Regions from separate parts of the Cohnella sp. GCM10020058 genome, predicted to be linked through region 2. Evidence: riboswitches for the same ligand, from Rfam matches in the RefSeq annotation. Region 2 holds a riboswitch; the other holds the start of a gene.
What was found. Region 2 has a riboswitch for thiamine pyrophosphate ahead of ACFSR7_RS27935 (ABC transporter substrate-binding protein). Riboswitches for the same ligand answer to the same signal wherever they lie in the genome.
Positions count from the first base shown of each region.

Region 1: another riboswitch for thiamine pyrophosphate. It lies ahead of thiC (phosphomethylpyrimidine synthase ThiC); the one in region 2 lies ahead of ACFSR7_RS27935 (ABC transporter substrate-binding protein).

Region 1 is NZ_JBHUJV010000007.1:507,701-522,589, forward strand. It holds gene ACFSR7_RS12325 (cell division protein ZapA) at 1-21, opposite strand, end outside; gene pheT (phenylalanine--tRNA ligase subunit beta) at 125-2,578, opposite strand; gene pheS (phenylalanine--tRNA ligase subunit alpha) at 2,632-3,666, opposite strand; gene thiD (bifunctional hydroxymethylpyrimidine kinase/phosphomethylpyrimidine kinase) at 4,131-5,000, opposite strand; gene thiO (glycine oxidase ThiO) at 4,997-6,163, opposite strand; gene ACFSR7_RS12350 (thiazole synthase) at 6,160-6,975, opposite strand; gene thiE (thiamine phosphate synthase) at 6,978-7,895, opposite strand; gene ACFSR7_RS12360 (ThiF family adenylyltransferase) at 7,892-9,058, opposite strand; gene thiC (phosphomethylpyrimidine synthase ThiC) at 9,051-10,811, opposite strand; TPP riboswitch at 11,162-11,268, opposite strand; gene ACFSR7_RS12370 (YcnI family copper-binding membrane protein) at 11,340-11,960, opposite strand; gene ACFSR7_RS12375 (histone H1-like repetitive region-containing protein) at 12,387-12,908, shown strand; gene ACFSR7_RS12380 (ABC transporter substrate-binding protein) at 12,851-14,371, opposite strand; gene ACFSR7_RS12385 (carbohydrate ABC transporter permease) at 14,684-14,889, opposite strand, start outside.
Region 2 is NZ_JBHUJV010000017.1:109,604-124,492, reverse strand. It holds gene ACFSR7_RS28005 (YceD family protein) at 1-452, opposite strand, end outside; gene ACFSR7_RS28000 (nucleotidyltransferase) at 607-1,842, shown strand; gene ACFSR7_RS27995 (GNAT family N-acetyltransferase) at 2,162-2,617, opposite strand; gene ACFSR7_RS27990 (hypothetical protein) at 2,810-4,084, shown strand; gene coaD (pantetheine-phosphate adenylyltransferase) at 4,158-4,676, opposite strand; gene rsmD (16S rRNA (guanine(966)-N(2))-methyltransferase RsmD) at 4,677-5,240, opposite strand; gene ACFSR7_RS27975 (hypothetical protein) at 5,677-6,294, shown strand; gene ACFSR7_RS27970 (pentapeptide repeat-containing protein) at 6,512-7,117, shown strand; gene ACFSR7_RS27965 (CcdC protein domain-containing protein) at 7,839-8,354, shown strand; gene ACFSR7_RS27960 (hypothetical protein) at 8,407-8,598, shown strand; gene ACFSR7_RS27955 (TatD family hydrolase) at 8,707-9,498, opposite strand; gene ACFSR7_RS27950 (ABC transporter ATP-binding protein) at 9,488-10,270, opposite strand; gene ACFSR7_RS27945 (ABC transporter permease) at 10,267-11,040, opposite strand; gene ACFSR7_RS27940 (thiamine-binding protein) at 11,030-11,335, opposite strand; gene ACFSR7_RS27935 (ABC transporter substrate-binding protein) at 11,383-12,465, opposite strand; TPP riboswitch at 12,568-12,682, opposite strand; gene ACFSR7_RS27930 (phytanoyl-CoA dioxygenase family protein) at 12,786-13,595, opposite strand; gene ACFSR7_RS27925 (helix-turn-helix domain-containing protein) at 13,781-14,596, shown strand; gene ACFSR7_RS27920 (DUF5107 domain-containing protein) at 14,691-14,889, opposite strand, start outside.

The DNA of each region.
Region 1 (14,889 bases), on a different contig from region 2:
TGTCTTGTCGTCAGCATTCACGGTTATTCCTCCCACGTTCCAACTTAAGCAAAATCGCAGCGAACGTCTCTCAGTCCGCTATTCGCGTTCTGATGTATTCGCTGCGCTTTGCGCCGTTTCCTGCTTATTTGCGAAGCTCCGCGCTGAAAGATTGTTCCAGTCGGGCAACGACGGATTGCTGTGCTTCGGCGATCTCCTCGTCGTTCAGCGTGCGGTCCGGATGACGGTACACAAGCGAGAGCGCGACGCTTTTTTTGCCGGCGCCGAGGCGCTCTCCCGCATAGACGTCGAACACGCGGATGGACTCCAGGTATTCGCCCGCAGCCTGCTGTGCGGCCGCTACGAGAGACGCGCCGGGCACCGATCCGTCGACGACGACGGCCAGATCCCGCTCCGCGGACGGGAAGCGAGGCAGCGTGCTGTAAACGATGCGGGAATCCGCCGCTTCATAGAGCGGCTTCAGATCGATCTCGGCGGCATAGGCGTCGCCCAGGTCGAAGTCGCGTTGCAGCTCGGGATGCAACTGGCCGACGTAACCGATCGTCGATTCGCCGGACGCGGTGACAATCTTCAATGCCGCCGTACGGCCAGGATGGAAGTCGGCGGGCTGCGCCTGCTCGAAGCGGACTGCGCCGGTCAGACCGAGCCGCGTCAGCAGCTTTTCTACGACGCCCTTGGCATCGTAGAAGTCGTATGCCGCCGCCGTTTGATTCCAGCCTGCGCCAAGACGATTGCCCGTCAGCAGAAAGGCCAGCCTCGGATGCTCCGCAGGCAGGGTCGTGAGCTTCTCCTCCGCTGAATGGTACACGCTCGCGATCTCGAACACCGCAGCGTTCGCGTTGCGGCGGGACTTGTTGTAGGAAGCGGCCTCGAGCAGATTCGGCAGCAGCGTCGCCCGTAGCGAGCTGCGTTCCTCGCTCATCGGCATCGCCAGGCCGATCGGGCGCATCCCTTCTGCAGCCCCGGACAGCTCCGGGAACAGCGCGGCCCGGCTTGCGGAGGTGACCGAATAGGTCACGGCCTCGCTAAGCCCCGCTTCGGACAACAGCTTCCGAAGCTCTCTGCGGATCGATTGGGATTTGGTCAGCGCGCCCGTCGTCGTCGGCCCTTCGATGCGGGTCGTCGGAATGCGGTCGTAGCCGTTAAGCCGCGCGACCTCCTCGATCAGGTCCACTGCGCGCGTGATGTCGCCGCGGCGCGTCGGCACGGTCAGACGCCATACGCCGTCGCCCGCCGGCTCGGCCGCGAACTGGAGCCGCGACCAGATCGTCTTGACCTCGAGCGTGGAAAGCGAGGTGCCCAGCATCCGGTTGATCCGCTCGAGCGAGAGCTCGATGACCGCCGGCGCAGGCGTTGCGAGACGCACCTCGGCGACCCCGTCGGCGACGAGTCCGCCGGCCGTCTGCGCGATCAGCGAAGCCGCGCGGTCCAGCGCGCCGAGCACGCGCTCCGGATCGACGCCTTTCTCGAAGCGCGCCGAAGCTTCGGACCGCAGACCGAGCTGGCGCGAGGTCTTGCGAACCGGAGCGCCCGCAAATCTGGCGGATTCGAGCAGGATATCGACCGTGTCCGCCGTTACTTCGGTATCGAGACCGCCCATGACGCCGGCCAGTGCGATCGCATGCGCGTCGTCGGCGATGACGGGCATGTGCGACTCCAGCTTGCGCTCCTGACCGTCAAGCGTGACCAGCGTCTCGCCTTCATGCGCGAAGCGAACGCGGACCGTGCCTTTGACCTTGGCCGCATCGAACGCGTGCAGCGGCTGGCCGTACTCCAGCATGACGAAATTCGTGACGTCGACGACGTTGCTGATCGGCCGGATGCCAGCGGCGATCAGCCTGTTTTGCAGCCAGAGCGGAGACGGGCCGATCTTGACGCCCTTTACGACGCGCATCGCGTAGTGGCTGCAAGCTTCGGCCGATTCGATGGCGACCGCGATCGTGTCCGCGGTCTTGTCCGCCGCCGGGTACAGCGCCTTCTCCGGCTCGGGCAGCGTCAGCGGCAAACCTGTCAGCGCGGCGGTTTCGTATGCGACGCCGAGAAGGCTCAAGCAGTCCGAGCGGTTGGGCGTCAGATCGAGCTCCAGCACCGAATCGTTCAAGCCAAGCAGGTCGGCGATATCCGTGCCAACCGCCGTGTCCGCCGGCAGCACGAGAATGCCCTCCTGCAGCTCCTTCGGCAGCAGCTTGTCGTTGATGCCCAGTTCTCGCGCGGAGCAGATCATCCCTTGCGACTCGACACCGCGCAGCTTGGCACGCTTGATCTGCAGGTCGCCCGGCAGCTTCGCGCCGACGAGCGCGACCGGCACCTTCTGCCCCGCGGCCACGTTGGGCGCACCGCAGACGATTTGCAGCGTCTCGCCGGTGCCGGCATCGATTTTGCAGACGTTCAGCTTATCCGCGTCCGGATGTTTTTCCTTTTCCAATACATAGCCGACGACCGTCTTCGTGACGCCCGCGTTGCGGGATACGACGCCGTCAATCTCGATGCCGCCCCTCGTGAGCAGCTCGGCGAGCGCTTGCGGCTCGATGCCGCCGAGATCGATATATTCGCTTAACCATTGATAGGATACGTTCACGGGTTATACCGCTCCTTCCTTTTTCACCTTCGCTAGGATACCGGCAGCAGCCGTCACATACGGGCGAATTGCCCGAGGAACCGCAGATCGTTGTTGTAGAAGTGACGAATATCGTCGATGTCGTACTTCAGCAGGGCGATGCGTTCGACACCCATGCCGAACGCGAAGCCGGACACCTTTTCAGGGTCGAAGCCGCCGTGCTCGAGTACCTTCGGATGCACCATGCCGCAGCCGAGAATCTCGATCCAGCCCGAGTGCTTGCACATCCGGCAGCCGTGTCCGCCGCACTGCGTGCAGGTGACGTCGACCTCGGCGCTCGGCTCGGTGAACGGGAAGAAGCTCGGACGCAGACGAATCTGGACCTGCGCGCCGTACATCGCCTGGACGAATTGCAGCAGCGTACCCTTCAGGTCGCTCATGCGAATGTCGGGGCCTACGACGAGCCCTTCGATCTGATGGAACATGAACGAATGCGTCGCGTCGTCATCGTCGCGGCGGTATACGCGGCCCGGGCAAATGACCTTAAGCGGCGTCGCGCCGTCCGCGTTCTTCATCGCGCGGATTTGCACAGGAGAGGTGTGCGTGCGCAGCAGAATCTCGTCCGTAATGTAGAAGGAATCCTGCATGTCCCGCGCCGGATGATCCTTGGGCAGGTTCAAAGCCTCGAAGTTGAAGTAGTCGGTCTCGACCTCCGGACCTTCCGCGATCGTATAACCCATGCCGAGGAAAATGTCTTCGATCTCCTGCGTCACCTTGGTCAGCGGATGAACGCTGCCTGTCGCGACGCTCCTGCCCGGCAGCGTGACGTCGATCGTCTCTGCGGCCAGTCTGCGCTCCGTCTCGGCGCGGTCGAATGCGGCTTGCTTGTCGGCCAGCACGGCCTCGATGGCGGCGCGTACGTCGTTGGCGACCTGCCCGATCACCGGACGTTCCTCGGCACTCAGTCCGCCCATGCCGCGCAAGATATCCGTGAGTTGACCCTTTTTGCCCAAATAATGCACGCGCAGATCGTTCAGGCGGCCGGCATCGGCCACCTCCTGCAATTGCGCAAGCGCCTCAACGCGCAGCGCCTCCAACCGGTCCTTCATGATGCCTCTCTCCTTTATCGCTTGGTCTATCGGCCGGCTTGCCCTTTTGCGAACCGACAAAAAAGGCCCTTCCTCCCCGTAAAAGGGACGAAAGGACCGTGGTACCACCCTAATTGGAATCTTGCTGACGACAATCTGCAGATTGAGAAGCATCGTCAAGCCGGAATTCCCGCTCGAACGGCGTAACGGGCCGCTGCCGGTCCGCTCTACTGGCCAACGCATCGAGCCTCGTCGGCGTTCAAGCGACTGCTCCGGAGTGAAATTCGGCAGCTCTTCACCTCGGGCACGCTCTCAGTCTCGGCGTTCCCTCCCTGGTCAGGCAGGTGCTGCTTACTTGTCTCCATCGTCGCATTTGTTCAGGATTGCTATGAATTACTGATTATTATAGGGGAACATGGCACGTCAAGCAAGCCGCCGGGAAATATCGGGCTCCGGCAGGACCGCGCCCCGGGGCTAGGCGCCCGTCAACCCTCGCGCCAAGCCGCATGGCGAAGGCTTGGCGTCCCGGCGCCAAGCCCGAGACTCGCCGCAAGCGCCGTCGCGACGAATGCCTTTGCTGTGCGGCAAGCGGCCGGCACGTCAGCGCCGAGCGCCATCGCCGCGCAGGCGGCCGCGGAGAACGCGCAGCCCGTGCCGCGAGCTCCCCGCCCCGGCAGGCGCGGTCCGCGAAGCAGCACCGGCTCGGCCCCGCCGTCCGCCGCGCCGACCAATATGTCGGTGCAGGCCGGCCCCTTGGCATGGCCGCCCTTGAGGAGCACGTATCGGGGCCCCCAGGCCAGCAGCGACCTTGCGGCCTCGACGCGGGCGCCGGTCCCGGCGAGGTCTGCCTCCGGGACGCCGAGCAGGGCCGCCGCCTCCGGCACGTTCGGCGTCGCCAGCTCGGCCAGCGGGAACAGCAGCTTCGCCGTCGCTTCGAACGCGCCGGGGCCGGCCAACGCAAAGCCGTCCTTGGACAGCCGCACCGGGTCCACCACGAGCCTGCGCACACAGAAGCGTCTTAGCGCGCCGGCGACGGCCGCAGCCGCTTCGGGCGTCGGCAGCATCCCCGTCTTGACCGCATCCGCTCCGAGATCGGCGAGCACGCTGTCGAGCTGGGCCGCGATGAGCCGCCGCGGCACGGGCTCGGCCTGCTGCACGCCCACGCTGTTTTGCGCCGTGACCGCCGTGACGACGCTCATGCCGAACACGCCGAGCTCCTGAAAGGTTTTCAAGTCGCCCTGGATACCCGCGCCGCCGCCCGAGTCCGAGCCCGCGATCGTGAGCGCCCGGGCCGGGCCGCGTCCGTGCGCCCTCCGCCCGGCGTCTGCCCGATCGGCCATCGCCCGCTCCATCATCCTGACGTCGCCTCCTCCCTTTCGCCGGCCGCCTCATAGGCGCCGAAGCGCTCCGGCCGGAACGCGCGGCTCGCCGCGTCGTCCGCGCCGGCGCCTCCGGCCTCCAGCCAATTCCCGAACGCGGCTGCCGTCGCCGGACTCAGCAGGATGCCGTTGCGATAATGCCCGGCGGCCATATAGATGCCGGACCTGCCGGGTACGGGACCGATCAGCGGCCAGCCGTCCAGCGTGGCTGGTCGCAGTCCCGCCCAGCTTCGGGCCGGCGCGGCGCCGGCCAACGCGGGGAACATTCGCCCGCCCGCGCGGACGAGCCGTCCGATGCCGCCCGCGGTCACCGTCCGGTCGAAGCCGGCCTCGTCCTCGGACGCGCCGCAGACGAGCGAACCGTCCGGCTTGCCCACCCAATAGGCCCGGGAGCCGAACACGATATGCCGAAGGCTGAAGGGCGCGGGATCGTAGGCGCAGATTTGCCCCCGGATCGGATGAACGGGAATGCGAAGTCCAAGCCAATCCGCCAGCGTGCCGCTCCAGGCCCCGAGACAGCAGCAGAGCGCGTCCGCGCCGATCGTCCCGTATTCCTCGAAGCGGACGCTTAGTCCGCCGGAAGCGCCCCGGCTCGCGACGGTCAACGCCCCCGCCAGCGGCAGCAGCTGCGCACCAAGCCGCGCGCACGCTTCGGCAAGCGCTTTGACCAGCAGCGGCGCTTGCACGTGCGCTTCCGCCGGACAATACAGCGCACCGGCAAGCCCCCCGGGCAAGGAAGGCTCGAGCCGGGACAATGCCGGCGCGTCCAGCCAATCCATGCCCGCGCAAAGACCGGACTGCCAAGCGAGCCGGCCGAGCAGCGGCAGCCGGTCCGCTTCGCGGTGCGCGACGTGGAGGCTGCCCGACCGGACCAGGCCCGCGCACATGCCGGCAGCTTCTTCAATCTCCGCCGTCCAGTTTGGGTAACGGGCAAAGCTATCCAGGCACAGGCGGAAAAAAGCGTCGGGACCGTCGCCGTTCTCATAATAGGGCGCGAGCATCCCTGCGGCTGCACCCGATGCCTGTCCGCCAATCTCGCCGCGGTCTGCGACGATGGCGCGCCATCCTTGCTTCAGCGCTTCATAAGCGCAGGACAAGCCGACGATGCCGCCGCCCAGCACGAGCACCGTCCGGCTCAAGGCTGAGCCTCCCCTGCCGCAGGCGCCGCCGCGAACCACGCGCCGGTCTCGACGCTGCTTGCCGAGGCGCTCGCGAGCCGCGGAATTCGGCCTGCCTGCCGCGACAACCATCCGGCCTCGACGCCGAGTCTCATGGCCGCGGCCATCGCAACGGGGTCCCGCGCTTTGGCCACCGGCGTATTGACCAGGATCCCGTCCGCCCCCAGCTCCATGGCGATTGCGGCGTCGGCGGCCGAGCCGAGTCCGGCGTCGACGATGACGGGCACGGCCGCCTGCTCGACGATCCATGCCAGATTGCGCGGATTGAGGATGCCAAGACCGGTGCCGATCGGCGAGCCGCCCGGCATGACGGCCGCCGCTCCCGCCTCCTCCAGCCTGAGCGCCTGCATCGGGTCGTCGGATGTATAGGGCAGCACCGTGAAGCCCTCGCAGACGAGGCGCTCCGTCGCTCTCAGCGTCTCGAGCGGATCGGGAAGCAGCAGCCGAGGATGGCCGCTGATCTCGACCTTGACCCAATCGCCCAACCCCGCTTCTCTCGCCAGCCGGGCAATCCGGACGGCCTCGTCCGCCGTCGAGGCGCCTGACGTATTCGGCAGGTAAACCAGGTCTTTCCCTTCCGTCTGCCGCAGCAGCGGGTCTTGCTCCGCGACGTCGAGGTCGATTCTGCGAATCGCGAAGGTAACGACTTGCGCGCCCGAAGCTTCCAGCGCCTCGCGCAGGACGGCCGGACTCGGGTACCGTCCCGTGCCCAGAAACAGTCTGGACCTGAGCGCGATGCCGCCGATCTCAAGCCGCGACGTGGCCGTACGCATCGTTATCCACCTCCTACGAATTGTACGAACTCGACGCGATCGTCCGCGCGGATGGGGACGTCGTCCCAGTCCGCTCTCGGCACCGCCTCGCCGTTCAGCTCCGCCATCACCCTTCGCTCGGCCAGACGAAGCGATCTCGCCAGCGCGCCGAGCGTAGAGGCCTCGCACCAGGCTTGCTTGCCGTTCAGCAGCAGCGAGATCCGCTTGCCGGCGCCGGCTCCCGCTCCCGAAGATTCCGTCGCCGCCGTATGCGCCGCCGTCCGGCCGCTGCCGCGCAGCCTATCCTGCGCCTCCCACCGCTCGATGCTGCGCCTAAGCAAGGCGCATGCTGCAGCCGGGTCAAGCTGCCCGACCACTGCCGATACTGCGCACAGCCGCCGCGCGCCCGCCGCAAGCACGTCGTCCGCAGTCGCGGGGGAGATGCCGCCGATCGCAAAAAAGGGGATCCTCAACTGCATGGCCGCCTGGGACACATAGGCGGTCGTAACCGCCGCTCTGCCCGGCTTCGTCGGCGTCGGATAGACCGGTCCGACACCCACATAGTCCGCGCCGCCGCGCTCCGCCTCCAGCGCCTGCGCGAGCGTGTGTGTGGAGATACCGATCAGCTTGCCTGCGCCGACTTTTATCCTTGCTTCGGGGAGCGGCATGTCGTCCTGGCCGAGATGAACGCCGTCGGCATCGGCGGCAAGCGCCAGCTCGGCGTCGTCGTTGACGATAAACAAGGCGCCGTGACGGCGTGTCAACGCGCGCAGCAACTTTGCTTTTGCCAGCCGCTGCGCAGGCGAGCCTTCTTTGTCGCGAAGCTGTACGATGTCCGCCCCGCCGGCGATTGCGGCTTCCATCACCTCGTCGAGCGGCTTGCCGGGATGGTATTGTTCGCCTGTAATTACATACAGCTTGCAGTCCTGTATCGTTTTCAATGCAGCTCCTCCTCCGCTCCCGCATCTCCGGGCGTCTCCATTACATAGGTCCGGCATAGCCGGATCGCTTCCTCTGCGCCGTCCTCTATACTTGCCGCGCCGCGCACGAGAACCCGTCCGTCGCCGAACGCGGCCAGCGTGGCGCCGCATGGCGTCCGCGCCCGGACCAGGTAGTCGTTGGCGACGAGAACTCTGCAGCCGCGGCGCGCAAGACGATCGGCGCACGCTTGCGGCGCGAGCGTGCAGCCCGTCGCCACCTGGACCGTGTCCCGTCCGCACAGGACGGTCGCTTCCAGTCCTGACCGGTGCAGAGCCGGCTCCCGGGCGGGAGCTGCGCAGGCATCGCCGCAATAAGGGCAGGACGGCCTGCCAGGCGGCAGTCTCGTCTCCCGCAGCGAGAAATGCCAAACGTCCGCCGAGATCCACGTTTGCCGCATCGTGCCGCGATTGCCGCTCAGCCACTTGAGCGCCTCCGCAGCCTGAAGGGCAGCGGCCAGTTCGACCGCCGGGCCGACGATGCCAGCCGTATCGCACGTATCCCCCGCCTCCGCATCTTCCTCTCCTCCGATCAGGCAGCGAAGGCATGCCGTCCTTCCCGGCACGAGCGACGCCGCGCTCGCAGCCGAACCCGTCGCCCCGCCGTACAGGAAAGGAATGCCTCTTGCGAAGCAGGCATCGCTCAGCAAGAGGCGGGTCTCGGCGTTGTCCGTGCCGTCGAGCACCAGATCCGCGCCGGCGAGCAGCGCCCCGACGGTCTCCGCCCGGATCTCGGCCACGAACGGCTCGATCCGGACGGCGCCGTTCGCCTGGCGCAATCGCTCCGCAGCAGCGACCGCCTTCGGCGTCGACGCCGCGGCGTCGGCCTCGTCGAACAGCGACTGGCGGTGCAGGTTGCCGCGCTCGACGAAGTCGCGGTCCGCCAGCCTGACGGTGCCTACGCCCGCCCGCGCCATCTGCTGCGCGAGCGCGCACCCGAGCGCGCCGACGCCCGCCACGAGGACGGACGCGCCGCCGAGCGAGCGCTGACCCTCGGCCCCAATGGCAGTGAAGCGAATCTGACGGGCGTAACGCGACATGGAATCGCCAGGTCCGATGCCCTCGTCGTCTCCGGGACCGGCAAAGTCACCGCGCGGGAGCATCGTACCGAGGTCGGCGCTAGACATAAATTTGACCGCCCGCCGCCTTAAAGCCGTCCGCCCGCTCGCGCATGCCGGCGTCCACCGCTTCCTCCTCCTTCAATCCGCGGGCGGCCGCGTAGTCGCGAATATCCTGCGTAATCCGCATGCTGCAGAACTTCGGTCCGCACATCGAGCAAAAATGGGCGGTCTTCGCCCCTTCGGCCGGCAGCGTCTCGTCGTGGTACGCCATCGCGCGCTCCGGGTCGAGGGACAGATGGAACTGGTCGCGCCACCTGAATTCGAACCGCGCCTTCGACAACGCGTCGTCGCGGAGCTTGGCCCGCGGATGCCCTTTGGCGAGATCCGCCGCATGAGCCGCGATCTTGTAGGCGATGACGCCGTCCTTGACGTCCTCCTTGTTCGGCAATCCCAGATGCTCCTTCGGCGTGACGTAGCAGAGCATCGCCGTGCCGAACCAGCCGATCATCGCCGCGCCGATGGCCGACGTGATATGGTCGTAGCCGGGGGCGATGTCCGTCGTCAGCGGTCCGAGCGTGTAGAAGGGCGCCTCCTGGCAGACCGCCATTTGCCGGTCGACGTTCTCCTTAATCAGATGCATCGGCACATGGCCCGGTCCTTCAATCATGACCTGCACGTCGTGCTTCCAGGCGATGCGGGTGAGCTCTCCAAGCGTCTCGAGCTCCGCGAACTGCGCCTCGTCATTGGCGTCCGCGATCGAGCCCGGCCGCAGGCCGTCTCCGAGCGAGAAGGTGATATCGTACGCCTTCATGATCCCGCAAATCTCCTCGAAGTGCGTATAGAGAAAGTTCTCATCGTGATGCGCCAGGCACCAGGCCGCCATAATGGAGCCGCCGCGGGACACGATGCCGGTCACCCGTTCGGCCGTCAACGGGATATAGCGCAGCAGCACGCCGGCGTGAATGGTAAAATAGTCGACGCCCTGCTCCGCCTGCTCGATCAGCGTGTCGCGATAAATATCCCAGGTGAGCGCTTCGGCCCGTCCGCCTACTTTTTCTAGCGCCTGGTAGATCGGCACCGTGCCCACGGGAACCGGCGCGTTGCGCATAATCCACTCGCGCGTCGCATGAATGTTTTTGCCCGTCGACAAATCCATGATCGTATCCGCGCCCCAGCGGGTCGCCCACGTCATCTTTTCCACTTCCTCTTCGATGGACGAGACGACGGCGGAGTTGCCGATGTTCGCGTTGATTTTCACGTGAAAATGCCGTCCGATAATCATCGGCTCGCACTCCGGATGATTGATGTTGGCCGGGATGACGGCGCGCCCGGCAGCCACCTCGTTCCGCACGAATTCGGGCGTCGTTCCTTCCCGTACGGCAATAAAAGCCATCTCGGGCGTGACGATGCCCCGGCGCGCATAATGAAGCTGCGTAATGTTGCGTCCCTCGGCCGCCCGGAGCGGCCTGCGCTTGAGGCCCGGATAGACCGGCGCGGCTTGGAGACGGGCACGCGGCTCCGACCTGTGGCCATCGTCTAACGGCCCGGACTCCCTTCCTTCGTATTCGAACGTATCCCCTCTGGCTTCGATCCAGGCGTCCCTGAATGTCGGCAGGCCTTTTTCGATATCGGCCTCGTAGTCGTCGTCCGTATAAGGTCCGCTTGCGTCATAGACGAGCAGGGGCGCATTCGGCAGCAAGGAGCCGTCTTGCGCCCTGCTGTCGGAGAGCCGAATCTCGCGCATCGGCACGCGAATGCCCCCTTCCCCGTTCAAGTAGACTTTGCGGCTGCCGGGCAGCGCCCGGGTCATGATCGCCATCGCAAAAAAACCTCCCTGGAATGAATTCATGCGAATTCCTCCGGGAGGCCGACAAGGGCACGATGCGAAAAAAGAAACACAATGACGGACCGAAGCTGCGGACGGCATTTGCGCCCGGAGACGGATGGGCCGTCGGCCGACGCAAATACGCCTGAATCGGCGCTCCGTTGGGGAGGCGGCTCTTGTGCATGCGATGCAAAAAAGCCGCCCCGTCGGGAGCGGCCAAAACGAGCAGCTTCGTACTGCATGGATCGGACGAGAAACGGACGCTTTCCGCAGATGCGAAAAGACGACGCGCCGGCACGACACGGCCTGCCGGCTCGCGTCGCCGCAATCCGATGCAGCTTGCTACGCACATTGGTCCACTTTCCTACGCTGGCATGACCCAGATCAGGTTCAAAGGGACCAAGGCATCGCTGCCTTATCTCAGCCCTTGCGGGCGCCCCCAGTGGAATTCATGTTTCAACTGTACACGGCGGCGGACTTCGTGTCAATCCGCCGGCAAGCGCTGCGCCTCGGCGCCAGAGCTTAGCGCGACTTCCTGCGCAGCAGCGCGGTCGCCAGCGCCGCCAGGCCCGCCACCAAGCCGGCGATGGCCAGGCCGAGCGTCAGCGGATCCCGATCGCCGTCCGATGCGTCCGTCGATGCGGTTCCCGTATGTCCGTGCCCGTCGCTTCCGGCCGCAGCCGCCGTGACCGTCGTCACCGAAGCCGGCGTATCGGCGTCCGGCGCGCCGCTCCAATCGACGACGGCACCGTCCGAGTATGTCTGATGCGCCTTCCAGACCAGCTCCTTCGCATCCTCCGCGACGTGGCCCTGGAACAGAAACTGCACGAATTCCGTCTCGGTGATGCCATTGCCATCGGACTTCCAGGTGACGGAGACGACCTTGCCGTCCGCGTCCTTCTCGGTCGTGCTCGTCCAGCCGGGATACGGCTCGAAGCGCGACACTTCCACGCCGGCAGGGACGTCCAGCTTGACTTGCGTCGTGTTGACGCCTTCGTTTTCGCTCGGGACGCGAATCGTGAACACCTGGTACGCATTTTGCGAGACCTCCGCCGGCTCGACCCGGACGTGCGCGCTTGCCATGCTCGTGTAGCCGAACGCCAGCGTGGCGGCGAACAGCAAAGCCCCTATTTTCTTTTTCAACCTCAACCAACCTCTCTATTCCGTGGATAAGCTATATTGTAAGCACTCCCGGCTACAAGCGCATGACCCCAAAGAGCCATGCACGCCTAACAAACCGTCAGGGACAGATCAACAGATCAACAGATCACCCGACGGTCTTTTAAGTTTGGCTCTTATCCGCAACCGGCGTCGCGCGAAACGCCTGTCGAAGACTCGTCCGACAGCCGTCCCGAAGGACCCGCATGTGTTCGCCCGTATTGTTCTTTTGCCGCAATGCCTGCAAATATACATCTTTTTATGCCGATGGCGACCCGTTAAAACAAAATAGCTGCGAAAGCGCAGTTAATTTACGCCATCAGCCGAATTTCCGGCTTGCGCTTTGGATTTGCCTGCACATTTGCAGGCATTTCATCAGGCGGTGCGCGTCGGCAGAGAATACCTGTACAAATGCAGGCTTTCGACCCGTTATACATCCGTCAAGTGCCGATATGCAAAGTGCCCATACGCAAAACGCCCATACGCAAAGCGTCGATATGCAAAGTACCCACACGCAAAGCGCCCATGCGCAAAACGCCCATACGCAAAGCGCCTATACGCAAAGTGCCTATACGCAAAGTGCCCATACGCAAAGCGCCCATACGCAAAGTGCCCATACGCAAAACGCCCATACGCAAAGCGTCGATATGCAAAGTACCCACACGCAAAGCGCCCATGCGCAAAACGCCCATACGCAAAGCGCCTATACGCAAAGCGCCCATACACAAAGCGCCTATACGCAAAGCGCCCATACGCAAAGCGCCGGTATGCCGAGTTAACGCTTGCTTTCCGCAAATACCCGCCCCAATAATGCTTTTTCCCCTTCCAACAAAGAGCCTCCGCGGCCCGGAGAGGGCGCGGAGGCTTGCCGAACGTTATTTTCCTTCGTCCGCGCTCCACAGCTTCACGCGGTCCTGCACGTACTTGGTGTAGCCCTTCTCCATCTTTTCGACGCCCGCCTTGATCAGGTCGTTCTGATAGGCGTCCCAGATCTTGTCGAAGTCCTCGGGCTTCGCGAGGATGGCCTCCGGGATTCGCTTCCAAGTGATATCCTTCATCTTGTTGCCGAGTATGGACACTTCGTCCTCGCCGGGAATTTGAATGTTCCATGCGGCGCCGTACGCCTTTACGTTAAATTCGTCCTCCTTGGGGAACAGGTCTTTCCACGTCGTCGCCTTGTAGGCGGCCAGCGTTTCCTTCTCCGCGTCGCTGTATCCCTGGGTGATCATATCCGGGCTGTTTTTCGTATAATAGTTGCCGCTAGGGTCCTTCACGCCATCTCCGTAGTGCACCATGATGTTCCAGTAAAATCCGATGCCGGATTCCTTGGTAAACGCGGTATTGTCGTTGTTGATACGGTCCTGGACGTCCTTGGGCACGACGCGTTTGCCGTTTTCGACGACGTAATGCTTGCCCTCGATGCCCCAGTTGTTCAGCACCTGGCCTTCGTCCGAGGCGAGGTAGTCGAGGAACTTGATGATGCGAACCGGGTCCTTGGCTTTGCTCGAGATCGATATGCCGTACCCGCCCATGAAGCCGGTCGGCCAGAACGACGTCTCCTTGAACTGTTCGCCCATGGTGACCGGGTAGTGGCCGTACGTCTGGTCGAACTTGCCTGCGGTTTTCAGCGCCTGCTGGCCGTCGTTGTAATCCCAGTCCTGGTCGATGAGTCCGAGCACGCGGCCCGAGGCGACCTTCGCTTTGTACTGGTCGTATTTTTGCACGAAGCTTTCCTTGTCGAGCAGTCCTTCCGCGTTCATATGGTTCAGCCAGCGGAAGTATTCCTTCTCCTCCGGACGCCGGAAGTGGTAGATCGCTTCGTTCGTCTGTTGATCGACGAAATATTCGCCGTCGTCGGAGCCGCCGGTCACGAAGGCAGCCGGGTTCGTGACGGAAATGTACATATGCCAATCGTCCGCGTTGAGGGACAAGCCGACGTTTTTGTTGCCGTTCTCATCGGTCGGATGCTTGGCGAGATAATCTTTGATGACCTTCTCGTAATCCTGTACCGTACGGATGGTCGGGTACCCCGCTTCCTTGACGACGCGATGCTGGAGCTCGAAGCCGCCGCCTGCGACCGCTTTTATCTCATCCACCGCGGACCAGGTCGGGATCGAATAGATCGATTGGTCCTCGGTCGTATACTTCGCCCGGCTCATATAAGGGCCGAGCACCTTTTTGATGTTGGGCGCGTACTTGTCGATCAGCTCGGTCAGGTCGAGCACCGCGCCCGCATCGACGAGCTTGCCGATATCGCCTTTGGCCGCGATTATGTCCGGATACTCGCCGCTGGCTGCCATGAGCGCCACTTTTTGCGCCGGGTCGCCGACCGCGAACTCGGCATTGAGCGTGACGCCTGTCTTTTTCGTGATCGCCTTGGAGACGTCGTCCTGCATGTTGTTCCAGTTCGGATTCGGGTCCTCGGAAAAGTAGGTAAAGGTGACGGGCGAAAGAGCCTCGCCTTCCTTGGACGCGTCCGAGGCAACCGACGATCCGGACGGCGCGGTCCCGGAAGCGGCGCCGCCGTTATCCTTGCTGCATGCGGACATGAAGCTCAGCGTCATGGCGCCGGCAAGCAGCAGCGCGTTTACTTTCAGTATTTTTTTCATCGCTTAAAACCCTCCGTTTAATCTGAATGATGGATCGTATCTGGACAGGAGCGAATCCTGCGGATCCCTTCGGTCGGTGCGGCGTCCGGCCGACAAGCGTCAGCTCTTGACGGCGCCGAGTGTCATGCCTTTGACGAAATACTTTTGAAGAAACGGGTAAACGACAAGGATCGGCACGGTCACCACGATCGTGATCGCCATTTTGACCGATTCGGGAGAGATCTGCCGCATCACCTCGGTCATATTGCGTCCGCGGAACTGGTCGGCGTTCGTCGTCGTGCTCTGAAGCACTTTCATGAGCTCGA
Region 2 (14,889 bases):
TCGGGCTTGCCGTTCAGGTCTTCGCCGGTCTCCGGATCGAGTCCCTTGCAGTCTTCGCTGCAGGTCGGCGACAGCGGCAGATTCAACAGCAGTTCGTCCTGCAAATAAGGCCGAAGCTCCAGCCGATCGCCGTGGAACGGTACGAAGTCCTCGTCGTCCTGCTCTCCGAGATCCGCCACTTCCTGCGAGACTTGCTTAAAACTCTCGTTGTAAGGAATGTGAAGCGGCTCTTCGAACTTGGTCAAGCAGCGAACGCATGTCCATTCGAGATTGCAGTCCAGCTGGCCGTCTACATGGACGAACTCGCCGGAAGGCTCGGCCTTAACGTCCGCCTTGAGCGGACCGGCCGGACGCACGCCGGGTACCTGTGACAGCAGATCGGCGACGTCAATCGTCTCTTGCAGCGTTAGCCTAGCCTTGGCTGCCCTCAGTTCCTGTACATTGAGCAACATATTATCACTCCAAACAAACAAAAGTAATTATAGACGCGGGACGGCGCTTTTGTCAACATTTAACGCGGCGGACGGCCTTGGCGCCCCGATCGGGAATTCAAGCCTTCTTTCATGTTATCATATCCTTAATCCGCGCTTCAAAGGAGCGTTCGCCATGTCCACCGTCGGCCTCGTCGTCGAATACAATCCGCTGCATAACGGTCATCTCTATCATATACAACAATCGCGCAAAATAACGGAAGCCGAATCCGTAATCGCCGTCATGAGCGGCCATTTTCTGCAGCGCGGCGAGCCGGCGATCGCAGACAAATGGTCCCGTACGGAAATGGCGCTGCGCGCGGGCTGCGATCTCGTACTCGAATTGCCCGTCGCTTACAGCGCCCAACCGGCCCAGTGGTTCGCGTACGGCGCTGTCGCCGCGCTTGCCGCTACCGGCGTCTGCGACGCGCTCTGCTTCGGCAGCGAGAGCGGGGACGCAGACGCCCTGGCGCGCATCGCCGATCGGCTGTCGGCCGAGCCCGAGTCGATGCGGCTTCGGCTTGCCGCGCTGCTGAAGGAAGGCCTGCCTTATCCGAGCGCATACGCCGCGGCCGCCCGCGAGCATCTCGAGGCCGCAGGGGAATCGGACGCCGCGTTCGGGCTGGCGCAGCCAAACCATACGCTCGGGCTTCATTATTTGCTCGCGCTGCGCAAACTGGGCAGTCCGATGAAGGCGCTATCTATCCGGCGCGAGAAGTCGGACTACAATCAAACAGCGATCACCGACACGGCCATCGCGAGCGCGACGGCGCTGCGCAAGCTTATCGGCGAAGCGGGCGGCGTGCTGGACGGCCTTGCGCCTTATGTGCCCGGCTCGACGCTGGACGTACTGCGCAGGGAGGCGTCGGCGGGCAGGGCGCCCGTGACGTGGGAGGCTTTCGCGAGACCGCTGTTCCACCTGCTCGGCTCGATGCCTGCATCGGAGCTTGCAAGCTATGCCGAGGTGACCGAAGGACTCGAGCACCGCATCAAAGGCGCGCTGCGGGAGCTGCGCGCCTGGCGCGTGGACGAATTGCTGGATCTGCTCAAGACGAAGCGGTATACGCGCACGAAGCTGCAGCGGACGCTGGCGCGCATCCTGCTCGGCCACCGGGCGGAGGACCTGAACGCCGACCGGCTGGCGGCGGGCGTGCAGTACATTCGCGTGCTCGGCTTCACGGCGCGGGGGCAGGCGCTGCTGAAGCGCATGAAAAAGACGGCGGCCGTGCCGGTCGTCCAATCTGCCGCGGCCGGCGACTGGCCGTATCTGGCGATGGACGCGAGGGCCACCGCGGTATATGCCGCGGCGCTTGCCGCCTCGCGGCCCGCCGACGCCTGGCGGGACTATACGGAGCCGCCTGTAAGGGTATGAAGGCGGTTCGCGCACGCGGAGGATCCCCCACCGCATTTTCTCTCGATATCGCGATATCGAATGCGATGCGCGTTCGCGGATCGCGCTTGCGCACGGATAGCGAGTCTGCAGCCAAGCGCTCCAGCACGGATAAGGTGTTTTTGGCGCTAACTCGGCGCTGTCTTGCTGGTTTGAGCCCGAGATAAGGTGTTTTTGGCGATAACTCGGCACTGTCCTGCTAGTTTGAGCCCGAGATAAGGTGTTTTAGGCGATAACTGGCCCACACGCAATCGTTTGAGCTTTCCCTCGAACGATCGTTGAAAAGCGATCCGCAGCGCAGCTACAGATCCTGCGACATCCGGATCATGTCCCTGCACGGAATGCCGTTTTCGACGATCGGCTCCTCATAATGTCTCACGAAAAAATCGACGTCTACGCCGACGATCCGAAAGCCGCACTTTTGATAAAGCGCGAGCTGCCCGATGCCCGAATTGCCCGTACCGACCTCGATCGTACGATACCCTTCGCGGCTCGCGGTTTCGATAGCATGAAGGACGAGCGCTTTGCCGATGCCCTTCCCCTGATGACGTTCGTCGACAGCGACGTTAACAAGCTCCGCCGTGTCCGGTCGCGTAGGCAGCAGGACGTAAGTGCCTAAAGCATCTCCCTCCTCTGCTCTCGCGACGTAGCATACTCCGCGCCTCAAATATTGCGTTACCAGTTTTTCCGACGGATCGGCGAGCAATAGCAGAGCCATTGGCGGTTTTTCCCCCGGTCCTAGCGATTCGATTCGCATGCGGCCCCTCCTCCTGTTGTTCTCGGCGCCTGCCTGCATCGCCCTCCCGGACAAGGCTGGTCTATCGACGGACGAGCTTGCGTACATTGAAGCATGACCCATTGAGCGGCCATGGCCTTGTCTTGCGCGATCGCGGCGCTTCGCACCACCAGCCATCCGTTAGACCCGAATGGGCGTGAGGAGGCGGCTTTAATGCCGGAATCCGCGTCGCGCAAAAAATCGTTTCTCATCTCTATATTGCTAGGCGGCTGCGCCCTGGCGCTCGTCGTCGGCATCGTGAGATCGCCGGACGAGGCATTTCGCGCTTCGCTGGGCGGACTTGAAATCTGGTGGAGGACCGTATTCCCCGGCCTGCTCCCTCCGCTCATGCTCGCCGAACTGCTTGCCGCCTCGGGACTGCTTCACGGCATCGCTGCGCTCGGCAGTCCGCTCTTCCGCCGTCTGTTCAAGCTGCCGGCAGCTGCGGGTTGGGTCGCGGCGTTCGGCTGGACGGCGGGCATGCCCGCCGGCGCTCGCGAGACGGCGCGGCTGCGGGATCGCGGCATGATTCGCGGCCGCGAAGCCGAGTCGTTGCTCCTGCTCTCGCATATGCCCAATCCGTTTCTCGTTATCGTCGTGGTGGGCAGCGGCTTTCTGCAGGCGCCCGCATACGGCTGGGCGATCGCCGCCGGACTATGGATATCGGGCATCGCTGCCGGTATGCTTTGGCCACGGCTGTCCGGACGCGACCCAATGTCGCCGGCATTGGCGGATTCATCCGTCGAGCCGACGTCGGACGATGGAGGCGTCATCATTCAGCCGGCGGGCTCCGCCCTGCGCCGCGCCTTCCGGGCCATGCAGGAGGCGCGTATCGCCGATGCGCGCCCCTTCGGCAAGCAGACCGCCGATGCCGTCACGAGCGCAGTCGCCACGCTGTTCGCGATCGGCGGTCTTATGATGATGAGCGCCGTGCTGCTGCGCATTTTGCAGACCGCGCTGCCGGGCACCGACGCTTGGCTGACGGTCCCCAGTCTATACGAGATGCACCTTGGCGCCTATGCTTCCGGACGATCGGCGCTGTTCGAGTCCGCGCCGGCCAAAGCCGCCGCGCTCATCGCTGCAGCGCTAGCCTGGAGCGGTATCAGCGGCCTGCTCCAAGCCCGGGCCGCCTGGAGCGGCAGCCGTTTCCCTTGGTCGCGCTTTATCGCCGGCCGCCTGCTGCACGCGGCGCTCGCTCTTATTGCGACTTATCCGCTCGCCCTCGCGGCCGAGCGCGGCTGGTTCGCGCCGCTCGCCCCCGCATGGCGCGGCATCGCGGGTCCGATCGCGGCATCCGGGCAGGCTGCCGGTCCGCTTCCCTCCGGCTGGACGCTGCTGCCCGGCACGACGCTCGCCACGCTCGCATGCCTCGGCATTTTTGTATTGCTCGCCCTGCTCGCCGCCATCATCTCGCCCAGGCGCCGTGGCAGCGGCAAACGCCCGAAGTAATCGCCGCGGGCTCCGTAATCTTATAGGCCAAACAGGCACCTTCAGCGAAACGTCGCAGAAGGTGCCCGTTTTGTTAATCCCGCTTGCCGAACTTGCCCCGCAGCGCCGCCTCGACCGCCGGCGGCACAAGATCCTGCACCGCCCCGTCGAACTTGGCAATTTCCTTGACGATGCTCGAGCTGAGGTAGGAATACTTGGGATTGGTCATCATAAAAATCGTCTCGATGCCCTCGTCGAGCTGACGGTTCGTCGAGGCCATCTGCAGCTCGTACTCGAAATCCGTAACGGAACGAATGCCGCGGACGATCACCTGGGCTTGCTGAGACCGCATATACCTGACAAGCAGGTCCCTGAAGCTTCCGATTTCTACGTTCGGCAGGTCCTTCGTTACTTCGAGCAGCAGGCTCGTCCGCTCTTCGACAGTGAACAGCGGGCTCTTGCTCGTATTGTTCAGCACCGCGACGATCAGCCTGTCGTACTGCTTCGCCGAACGCCGTATAATGTCCAGATGTCCGAACGTGACCGGGTCGAAGCTGCCCGGGTACACCGCGATACGATGCTCGCTTTCCGGCCGATTCGATTTGACATTCATCTACGCTTCGCCTCCGTATCTATAGATGGATATCGCGGTTTCGCCATACAAGGCAAGCCTGCGCCGCTCGAAGATCCCGATACGTTCCCCGTATTCGAAGCCGGATTCATGCTCGATGACCGCCACCGTATCCTCGCCCGCGAGTCCGCGCGCCGTCAGTTCCAGCAGCAGTTCGTCGCCATTTTTCATTACATATGGCGGATCCAGGAACACCAGGCCAAACGGCTCGCTGCCCCGCTGCTCCAGCAGCCTGATCGCCTTGACGGCGTCCTGCCGGTAAATCTCGGCCTTGTCGGCAAGGCGCGTCGCTGCCAGATTGGCTCGGACGACCTCGATGCTGCGCATATTCGCGTCTACGAAAACGGCGCTTCCGGCGCCACGGCTGAGCGCCTCGATCCCGAGCCCGCCGGTGCCGGCGAACAGGTCGAGCACGCGCTCCCCGTCAAAGTACGGCCCGATCATGCTGAAGAGGGCTTCCTTGACCTTGTCCGTCGTCGGACGGGTCGTCTGGCCCGGCACCGCCTTGAGCGGCCGCCCTCTGGCCTCTCCGGATATGACTCTCATCTGTGATGTTCGACCCCCGCTTGCATGGTATGCCCCGATTTGACAGCAAGACAGCCGCGGGTCCGCCGCGGCTTAGATGAGGCTTATGTTACCATATCCCGAAGCTGGCGGGAAGCCCGTCCCGCACGCTCGGTCTTCATTCGCAATTTTTTGGCTCTATGGCGTATATTTTCCCGCCTTGCGGCGATACTGCTACTACCGGCGTCGAGAGATGCCGGGGATAACCGCGGAGAAGGCTTACGTTTCCCCATAAGTTCTTCGTCCGGTTTCTCCTCTCCCATGAGGCCCTCGTCGCGAGACGGGGGTCGTTTTTTTGCGCCGACAAGCCTCCGAAAATGTAACCTGGGTCACAGAATCAAAATAAATGTTCATGTTACGTTGAAGTGGGTAATACAAGACAGGAAATCTATACCAATAGCGATGGAGTGTTGCGTGGATGAAAAAGAAGATTCTTTTGCTGACCCTGATCGGCCTGCTGACCGTAGGCGGCGTTGTCAGCGCAGCGAATTTATGGGGAACGTACAAAGGTTATGCGAAGATGAGAATAACGCTAGGCGGGCAGCCTATTTTGACGACGGGCACGCCGGCCATCAATTTCCAGGGCTCGACGATGCTGCCTTTGGCAGCGTTGAAAAGCGCCGGCGTTTCTTACTCTTACGACGCAAAGAAACAGACGGTCGACCTCAAGCCGGCCGGTGCCAATTTGATCCAGGCGACCGAGGACGTCATATCGCTCGGCGGCGACGGAATTACGCTTACTAGCATCGCCAAGGAAGTGACCGCGGTCGTTTATTTCCCTGCCCTTTACGGCTTCGACGACGACTGGGCGGACATTGATCTGATCTTCAAAAAGCTGGTGCCGCTCGGCGCCGAATACATGCGCGTCGTGTATACCGACGACGACGAGGAGAACGTGATCGAGATTCTGACGTCCGATTACGACAAGTTCTTGAAGGGCACGATTACGGACGACCAGCTTCAGCAGTTGTGGAGTACAAGCGGTCCGCTGTTTGACTCCCCCGACGATGCGAGCGCTGAAGAAAACCTCGGTTAAGGCGGGGCGACAACTTGACGAGATCGGTACCTATTAAACGGTTCACGCTATCTTAAACCATAATTCGCAGCGCATGAGAGACCTCCGCCAGGAGGTCTTTTTCATTTGCCGCTCGGTTAAAAATATTCCGCTTGACTTTTGCGGCGGCGCGAACGGGCACTTGACAGCCGTATGCTATAGTAAAAAAGTAATTTTGTCCCCGAAAGGAGTCGTGCTCTTGTTTCAATATAGTCAACAAACGTACGAGGGCGTCAGCTTCGGCAGCCAGGATCTGCGATACGGCGAGCTGATCGGCTGTACGTTTGTACGCTGCTCGTTCGCCCATGGCTCCATGGAGGAGATCGCGTCCGTCAAATGCCGCTTCGTCGGCTGCGATTTTCGCGGCGCTTCGCTTAACGGCTCCATTCATACGGAATCCGCGTTTGAAAATTGCAACTTCGATGGTGCGGATTTGTTCGTTTCGAAGTTCGATCGCTGCAAAATGATGGGCTCTACATTTTCCAACACCGTCCTCGACGGTATCTCCATCCTGCAGGGCGATTGGTCCTATACGAATTTGAGGCATGCGAAGCTGGCCAAGCAGGATCTGCGCGGAATCAAATTTTACGAAGCCGACTTGGCCGGCGCGCAATTGACCAAGGCGGATCTCAGGGACTGCGACCTGTCGATGGCCTCCCTTGCCAAAGCGGACCTGCAGGGCGCCGACGCGAGAGGCGCCAAAATGGACGGCGTCGACTTCAAGCAATTCGCCGTTACCGGCCTGCGGATGGATCACGAGCAAGCTGTGCTTTTCTCCATCTCCTACGGTGCCAAGGTCGGTTGATTCACAATAAGGGTCCGATCCGCAGCGTTCGCCCAATCGTTCACAAACGCGTCATTTCATTTCCTCGGGCACCGTCCTGTATAATAGAAACATTAAGTACTGGGCGGTGAATCGACAGTGAACGGTCCTAAAGCGGTCGGGCTTGTGCTGGGCTATTGCCTGGCGGTATTTTTGTTTGTCTTGGTCATATATTTGACGATTCGTTTCTCTACATGACTTGACGCGCGCTGCGCGTACGGCCGGCCCTCTCACGCGGAGCCGGCTTTTTTGCGTTGCCGCCGGCACTCCGACGACGCCCGTCCGGAATTGCGTCTTTTCGTGTCGGATCCAGATTCAACCTGCAGCCTGAGGTGTAAGAAAATTATAACAATACCGTACGGAAGGAGGTGTGATGACGCATGAAGCAGCAACGTCTCTCGCTTAGGAATTACCTGGCGTTCTTGGTGACCGAGGTGTCGGAAACGATCAAGCAAGATCCGCAGACCACGCCGCGTTCACGTCGCTGATTCGTCATCACGCCCCCTCCACGCAGACCGAAGCCGCCGGCACCGGCGGCTTTTTAGCGCCCTCCTTTTCGTTCCTTCTATAAATAACGCCAAGGCGCCATGTCCGATGAGCGTCGATAAAACAACCGCCAATTCAGTCCAGGGAAGGATAGACGGATCCCCGGGTTCGTATGATAAACTAAGCGAATCAACTGATCCCGAAAGGACGATTTTTCATGAGCCAAGCCGCGCAATATGCGGTCCCTATCCTCTTGGTTGCGTTTATTTTGTACCGTCGCATCCGCCGGACGGTCGGCTTTCAGCTGCTTCGGCCGCGGCGGCTTCAGATCCGGATCGGCATCTTCTCCGTCATCGGCATCATCCTGATCGCGGCAGGATTCGTCCATCCGATCGTTTTCGCCGCGGATGCCGCGGGCCTCGCCTTGGGCGGACTGCTCGCCTGGTTCGCGATCCGGCACAGCATCGTGGAGAAGCGCAGCGACGGGCTCTACTACCGGACGCATGTCATTATCGAATCGCTTGTCATCGCGCTGTTCATCGGCCGTATTGCTTACCGGTTCCTGTTCGCGATGCAGGGCGCGCAGACGGCCGCGAACGCCGGCGGAGGCGCCGACTCTCTGGAGCAGTACGGCCGTGATCCCTGGACGGCTGCCATCTTCTTCATTCTGATCGCTTATTATGCAGGCTATTACATCTACGTGCTGCGCGCCGCTCCCAAGCGGGCCGCGTGATCGGCCGGTCGCATGCCCAAGAAGACCGCCGGGTGCAGAAAGGACGTTGAAATTGAGAACCGCAGACCAGGTTAAGCGAAAATATCACGAGTTAGCCTCGCGTAAGCAAGCGCTCGAAGCGCTATACGCAGAAGCGGGCGAGGAAGCCCGCCCCGAGCTGCAGGCGCAGGCCGAGCGGCTGGAGGAACAGCTGCTGCTGCTCGAATGGGTGCTGAACGCGCCGTCCGGCAGTTATCACGGCTGAGCTGGCCGGTTACGAAGCAGGCCTTCAAATGAAGCACAACAAGAAAATCGGGATGAAGCAGCGTCATTTCCTGCCTCATCCCGTTTGTGTTGTTGGTGCAGTTGTCGATCAAACGAAACCGTAAAAGACCGCCGTATTCAGGTCCAAAGTATGCTCGACCGCCTTAAGCGCCAAACCGCGCAGCACCGCGATCTCGCGCGCGACCGCAAGCGTCATGGCCGGCGTCGTCTCCATTCCTGCGAACGGACCTTCGAACGGCCAGGGGCCGTCCGTTTCCGCCATCAACTGTTCGAGCGGAAAAGTAGCCGCCAGTTCCCTGATATCCGGCTCGTACAGCACGTCTGGCGTGAGCGAGATGAAGTGGCCGCGCGCCGCAATCCGCGCCGTCGTCTCCGGCGATCCTTTATACCAGTGGAAATGCGCCCGGCGCACGCCGCAGCGATCCAATATGGCGAGCGCCTTGTCGGCATCCTCGTAGACCGCGTGCAGCGCGACCGGGCGGTCCAGCTCGGCGGCGAGGCTCGCGAAAACGTCGAGCTGCGCCAAGTACGGCGCTTCGTCGAACGCTTCGCCGCGCGCCTCGGCCTCCGTCCTCGTGTAGTACGGCAGGCCGACTTCGCCGATCGCGAACGCCTCGCCGGTCTCCGCGAGCCCTCGAATACGGCTGCACAGCCGCTCGAGCGCCTCCGTTCCGAGCGGCGGCTGCTCGGGGTGATGGCCGTAAGCGGGCATTATTTTGCCGGGCCACAAAGCGGCGAGCCGCCGCGTCTCCTCGCATGAATCCGGGTTCATCGAGACGGCGACGATGCCTCGCATTCCCGCTGCGAATGCCTCCGTCAGCAGCGCCTCCCGGCGCTCCGGCGGATACTGGTCGACGTGCAGATGCGCGTCATACGCCATGGCCGGCACCTCCCCGCGCCAGCAATGCGAGCACTTCTTCCTTGAGCGCGACGAATGCCGGCTCCTTCCAGACATCCGCCCGGCGAGGCCGCTCGAACGGCACCCGAATCTCCCGCAGCACCGTCGCCGGCGCCTTGGACAGCACGTAGATGCGGTCCGAAAGCGTCAGCGCCTCCTCGATGCTGTGCGTAACGAACAATACGGAGCGCCGTTCCTCCTCCCAGAGCCGCAGCAGCCACGTTTGCATCTCCGCCCTGGTGAGCGCGTCGAGCGCGGCGAACGGCTCGTCGAGGCACATCACGCCGCGCGGCATGAGCAGCGCCCGCAAAAACGACACGCGCTGCTGCATCCCGCCGGACAGTACCTGCGGGTATTCGCTTGCCACGTCGCCGAGCCCGATGCGACCAAGCCACTCCTCCGCCATCGCCGCGGCGCGCCGCCGCTCGATGCCTGCCGTCGTCAGCGCGGAGGCGATATTGGCGCCGACCGACAGCCAAGGAAACAGCGACGCCTGCTGCGGCATATAGCTGATCTGTCCGCGCCTGCCGGTCGTCTCCGCGCCGTCGATCAGAATGCGCCCCGCATCCGGACGCTCGACGCCGCCAATCAGGCGGAACAGCGTCGACTTGCCGCTGCCGGACGGCCCGAGCAGCGTGACGAACTCGCCGTCCGCGACCGTCAGCGAAATGCCGCCGAGCACGGGATGGGCCTTTTTGCCGCGCGAGTAGCTATGATGAATATCGATCAGTTCAAGCTTCGCTTGTCCGCTCATCGCGCTCCCCCCTCCCGTGCCGCCGGCCGCCAGCGAACGACAAGACGCTCGAGCAGCGCCGCGATGCCGTAAAAAGCGAGCGCCATGCCCACGATGCTTACGATCGCGGCGAATACGCTTGTCGTATCGTAGCCCTTGGACTTGAGCACCAGATAATAACCGATCCCCTCGCTTGCGCCGAGCCACTCCGCCACGATGGCTGCCGTGATGCTGTACGTAGCCGTGATTTTCAGGCCGGAGAAAAAGTACGGCAGCGAAGCCGGCAGCTCCAGCCGACGCAGCACCGTTAACCGGCTCGCGCCGATCATCGCGAGGTACTCGCGCAGATGCGCATCGGCTTGTCCGAGGCCGGCCAGCATCGACCAGGCGATCGGAAAGTAGCAGACGAGCGCCAGCAGCACGAGCTTCGGCGTCAGGCCGAAGCCGAACCAGATGATAAGCAGCGGCCCTAGCGCGATCAGCGGAATGTTTTGCGTGATGATGATAATCGGCGATAGTGCGGCCCGGACAAACGGGATGAGGTGAAACACGATGGCAGACAGCACGCCCAGCCCGATGCCGAGCCCGATGCCCTTCAGGGCCAGCTTCAACGTCGATCCGCTCTGCGCCAGCAGCCTGTCCCGCTGCTCCCAGATCCGTTCACCGATCGCCAGCGGCGACGGCAGCGTAAAGGGCTTGATGTTCCATAGCGCTACGCTTAGTTGCCAGAGCGCCAGCACGGCGACCAACGTGCCGACCGGCAGCAGAAAGCGGCTTAGCTTACTGTCCATCGGGATATTTGCGCAGCAGATGCGCCATGGAGGCGCCGTCCGATCCGTGAACGAGCAGCTTGATTTGCGACAGGACGGACGGGCTTCCTTTTTCGAACATCGCGCGGTTCATTTCCTTCACGATATCGAGCAGCTCATCGAGGTCCCCCTCCATTGTCGTCTCGAGCGGCCCGACCCGGTACGCGACGCCGGAAGTCTTGATGATCTCGATCGCCCGGTCGACGTACAGATGCGTATCGTCCTCGGGATTTGCGGCCTTCGGCAAAATCTGAATGCTGAGCAGCGCTTGCGACATGTCTGTTGTCCTCCTCGTTTAGATTCTCATTTAAGTTTTCGGCAAATTTAAGGCTGCGGCAAAAAGTCGTTCGTGAACATCGCGTCGTAGTCCAGATCCTTTGTCAGCAGCTCGTGCTCCTTCAGGAATTCGGCGTAGCCGGACCACACTTCCCGCTTTTGCTCGCCCCAGCGAGGCGCGTCGTCCTTGTATCTCGGGCTTAGCCAGGCCTGGCTTGCCTTGACGAGATCCGCGTTCAAGTCGGGATTGGCCTTGATCAAGATGTCCGCGGCTTCGGCCGGATGGTCGATCGCGTACTGATAGCCTTCCGACGCCCCTTCGACGAAGGCGCGGACGACGTCCGGTTTGTTCTTGATCATCTTCTCGTTCGTCGTCAGCACCGGCGTATAATAATCGAGGCGCTTGTCAAAATCCGAGAGATAGACCATGTTCAGCTGGATGCCGCGCTGCTCGGCTTCGATGCCGGTCCAGGCGTAGAAGATCCATTCGAAGTCGATATCCTTTTGCACGGCGGTGAAAAAGTCCGCAGTGCCCGCGTTGACGAACTTGACCTTGTTCACGTCGGCGCCCTGCTTCTGCATCATCGAGCCGATGACGGCCTGTTCCGCCGGCGAGCCCCATCCGCCGTAGCTATGGCCTTCGAAGTCTTTGGGCTCCTTAATGTTTTTATCCGCCGGAGAAGCGAAGCCCGACGTATTATGCTGAATGATGGCGGCCAGCGAGACGATCGGCATATCGTTCTCTCTTGCAAGGGTGAGCCCCTCCTGCGCGCCTACGCCAAAATCCGCCGCCCCCGTCGCGACCATCTGGTCCGCGCCGCTCTCCGGCGGCAGCACGATCTCGACGTCGAGTCCGCGTTTTTTCCAATAGCCTTGATCGGCCGCGGCATACAGGCCCGTGTGGTTCGTGTTCGGCGTCCAGTCGAGCACGACCTTCACCTTGCCGAGATCGGCGGCTTGATCGCTTGACGCGGAAGCGGATGCCGACGATGACGCGCTCGCGCCCGTTGATGACGCTTCCGAACCGCTGCCTCCCTCTCCGTTCCCGTTTCCCCCGCAGCCCGCCATAATCAGCAGTGCCGCGATTGCCGCCGCGCCCTTGCCGCGCCAGCTTTTTTTGACCATACGCATCTGTCTCTTCTCCCTCTCCATGCCTTCGCACGCAGACATTCAAAAAACGCCCCCCGTATACGGAGGGCGTCCTAAATAAGCATGGACAAAACGCGCGAATCCGATTCGCGCTTCCCGCCTCCCTACGCTGGTACTAACCAGATCAGGTTAAAGGGTCTGCATCATTGTAACGGGATGCACTCTCAGCCGGCCTATTCCAGCTCCCCCGGGGTTTGTTCGATTGTCGACGTACTTGGCCGTGATTGATAACGCTCCTCATTATAGCAGAAGATCGGATTCTGTCCAGCATTTGCCGCGGACTCCGCCAGAGCGCGCCGCCCTCAATGCGGGTACATCGTCTCGAACTCGACGCCGCAAGGTCCCCCGTCGGCATTCAGATCCAGCTCCACTTCCGTCCCGTCGGCATGATATAGCGGCCGGTAATATTGGCCGATTGCCGTAGCGGACGCGTTGGCATAATGACAGATGAACGCCCGGCGAAATCGATCCTTCGTCTTGTTGCGATACGATCCGTGAATCAGATTCCCGTTAAAAAACAGCACGTCCCCAGGCTCCATGACGACGGGCATCGCTTTTTGGTCCTTCGGCGGCTTCACGAAATGGGTCGTGAACGACTCCTTCGCGTCGGCGTGCTCGGGACAGACGATCTCGTAATCGTGCGTCTTCGGCACGACCAGCATGCCGCCGTTCTCCTCGTCCGCCTCGTCGATCGCGGTCCATGCGGCGATACAGTTGCCCGGCTCCACCTTCAAGTAAAAGTTATCCTGATGCAGCGCCTGGCCCTTGGCCCCTGGCGGCTTGTAGTAAAACATGCTTTGCGCGGCCAGCGGCGGCTCTTCGTACAAATCCTCCAATACGGCTAACACCGGCTGATGCAGCATATACCTTTTAGCCGTTTCGTTAAAGCGGTTCGGGTGCATGACTCGCGGGTACCTTTTTAGCGGTTCTTCTTCGCCTGCGGTCATATCCGGTTCGTAATAGCCTGGTACGCCCGTGCGGCCAATCTCTTGGAAGGTGTCCTTGATTTCCTGAAGCTGCTGCGGATTATATAGCCCTCTTACAATAAGAAAGCCTTCGTTTTCGAACTTGTTTTTTTGCTCCTCGGTCAAGCTCTGAAGCGCATAAGCCATGCCTTCTCCTCCTCCGAATCGGATATGCTTTTCTTCCGTTCCTACAGGTTCAGTATATTTTTTTCGCGCTCGGACGGGGAGTAGCAATCCTGCTTTTCACTCACACGATTCTGCTATCCGCTGGATATGAGCCTCGCTGCGCGGTATGCTGGGAGCAACAAGTTTGCTGCAGGGAGAGATAATAAGTGGAAGAGTTCGACAAGCCGTCCCATTACAGCGGGTTATCCTCCGGCATCATTTTGTCGGGGCATTTTCAGGTCGACGACAGCTACGTCACCAGCCGTCCCCATGGGATGGAAGATTGTCTGATCGCTTATACGATCGGCGGCAGCGGCTATTTCGAGGTGCCCGGCAATCGGAAAAATTGCGCGCCCGGCGACATCGTCCTGCTCGGTCCCGATACTCCGCATACGTACGGCACGACAAAGGGAGAGGAATGGAACTTCGTATGGGCGCATTTTGCCGCCAGGTCGATCGGGGACAAGCTGCTGCCGGCCGAGCCTTTATCCGTTCATTCGCTGGAACCGGGCTCCGTGCAAACAAGAATATACGAGGCCTTTCGGCGGATTCTCTCCGACGCCAGAGAAAGAAGCGAATACTGGCATGACCTGTGCCTGAATTCACTGCGCGAAATTCTAATGCTGCTGGCGCAAAGACAGAGCCGCAAGCTCGATCCGCGGGTTGTGGATGCCATCCATTTTTTGTCGGTTCATATGCGGAGTCCCGTTCAAATCGAGACGCTGTCGAAGGCGATCGGGCTGTCTTCCTCTCGCTTGTCTCATTTGTTCAAAGCCCAAACGGGCCTGTCCGTCATCGATGCGCTCAACCGGATGCGAATCCGTCAGGCAGCCCTGCTTCTGGAGCATACGGATCGCAGCGCCGCGGAGGTCGCCTACGATGTCGGTTTTCATAACTACAATCACTTTATGAATCAATTTCGAAAATGGGCCGGCACGAATCCGAGCGCATTCAGAAAGCAGGAGCGACCGGACAGCGTATGAGCGTTCTTCCTGCAGAAAAGGAAAAAGAGCGGATCGCTCCGCTCTTCTTGCCTTCCAAGCCTTTGGTGCGCCACGTGTACCTGGTCCGCGATAATCAACGGCCGACCAGCGCCAGGTGAACGCGCGCGCCCTGATGATTGACATCGAGAGCCGCCACCGCCTCTAGCTCCGCCTTCGCTTCTTCTTCGCGTCCGAGTCCGAGCATCCCGAGTCCTCTCATATACCGGCAATGAATCAGATTTCGTTTGCTCAGATCGTCCTCGAACACCAGAAAGTCCGGCAGCGACACGGCA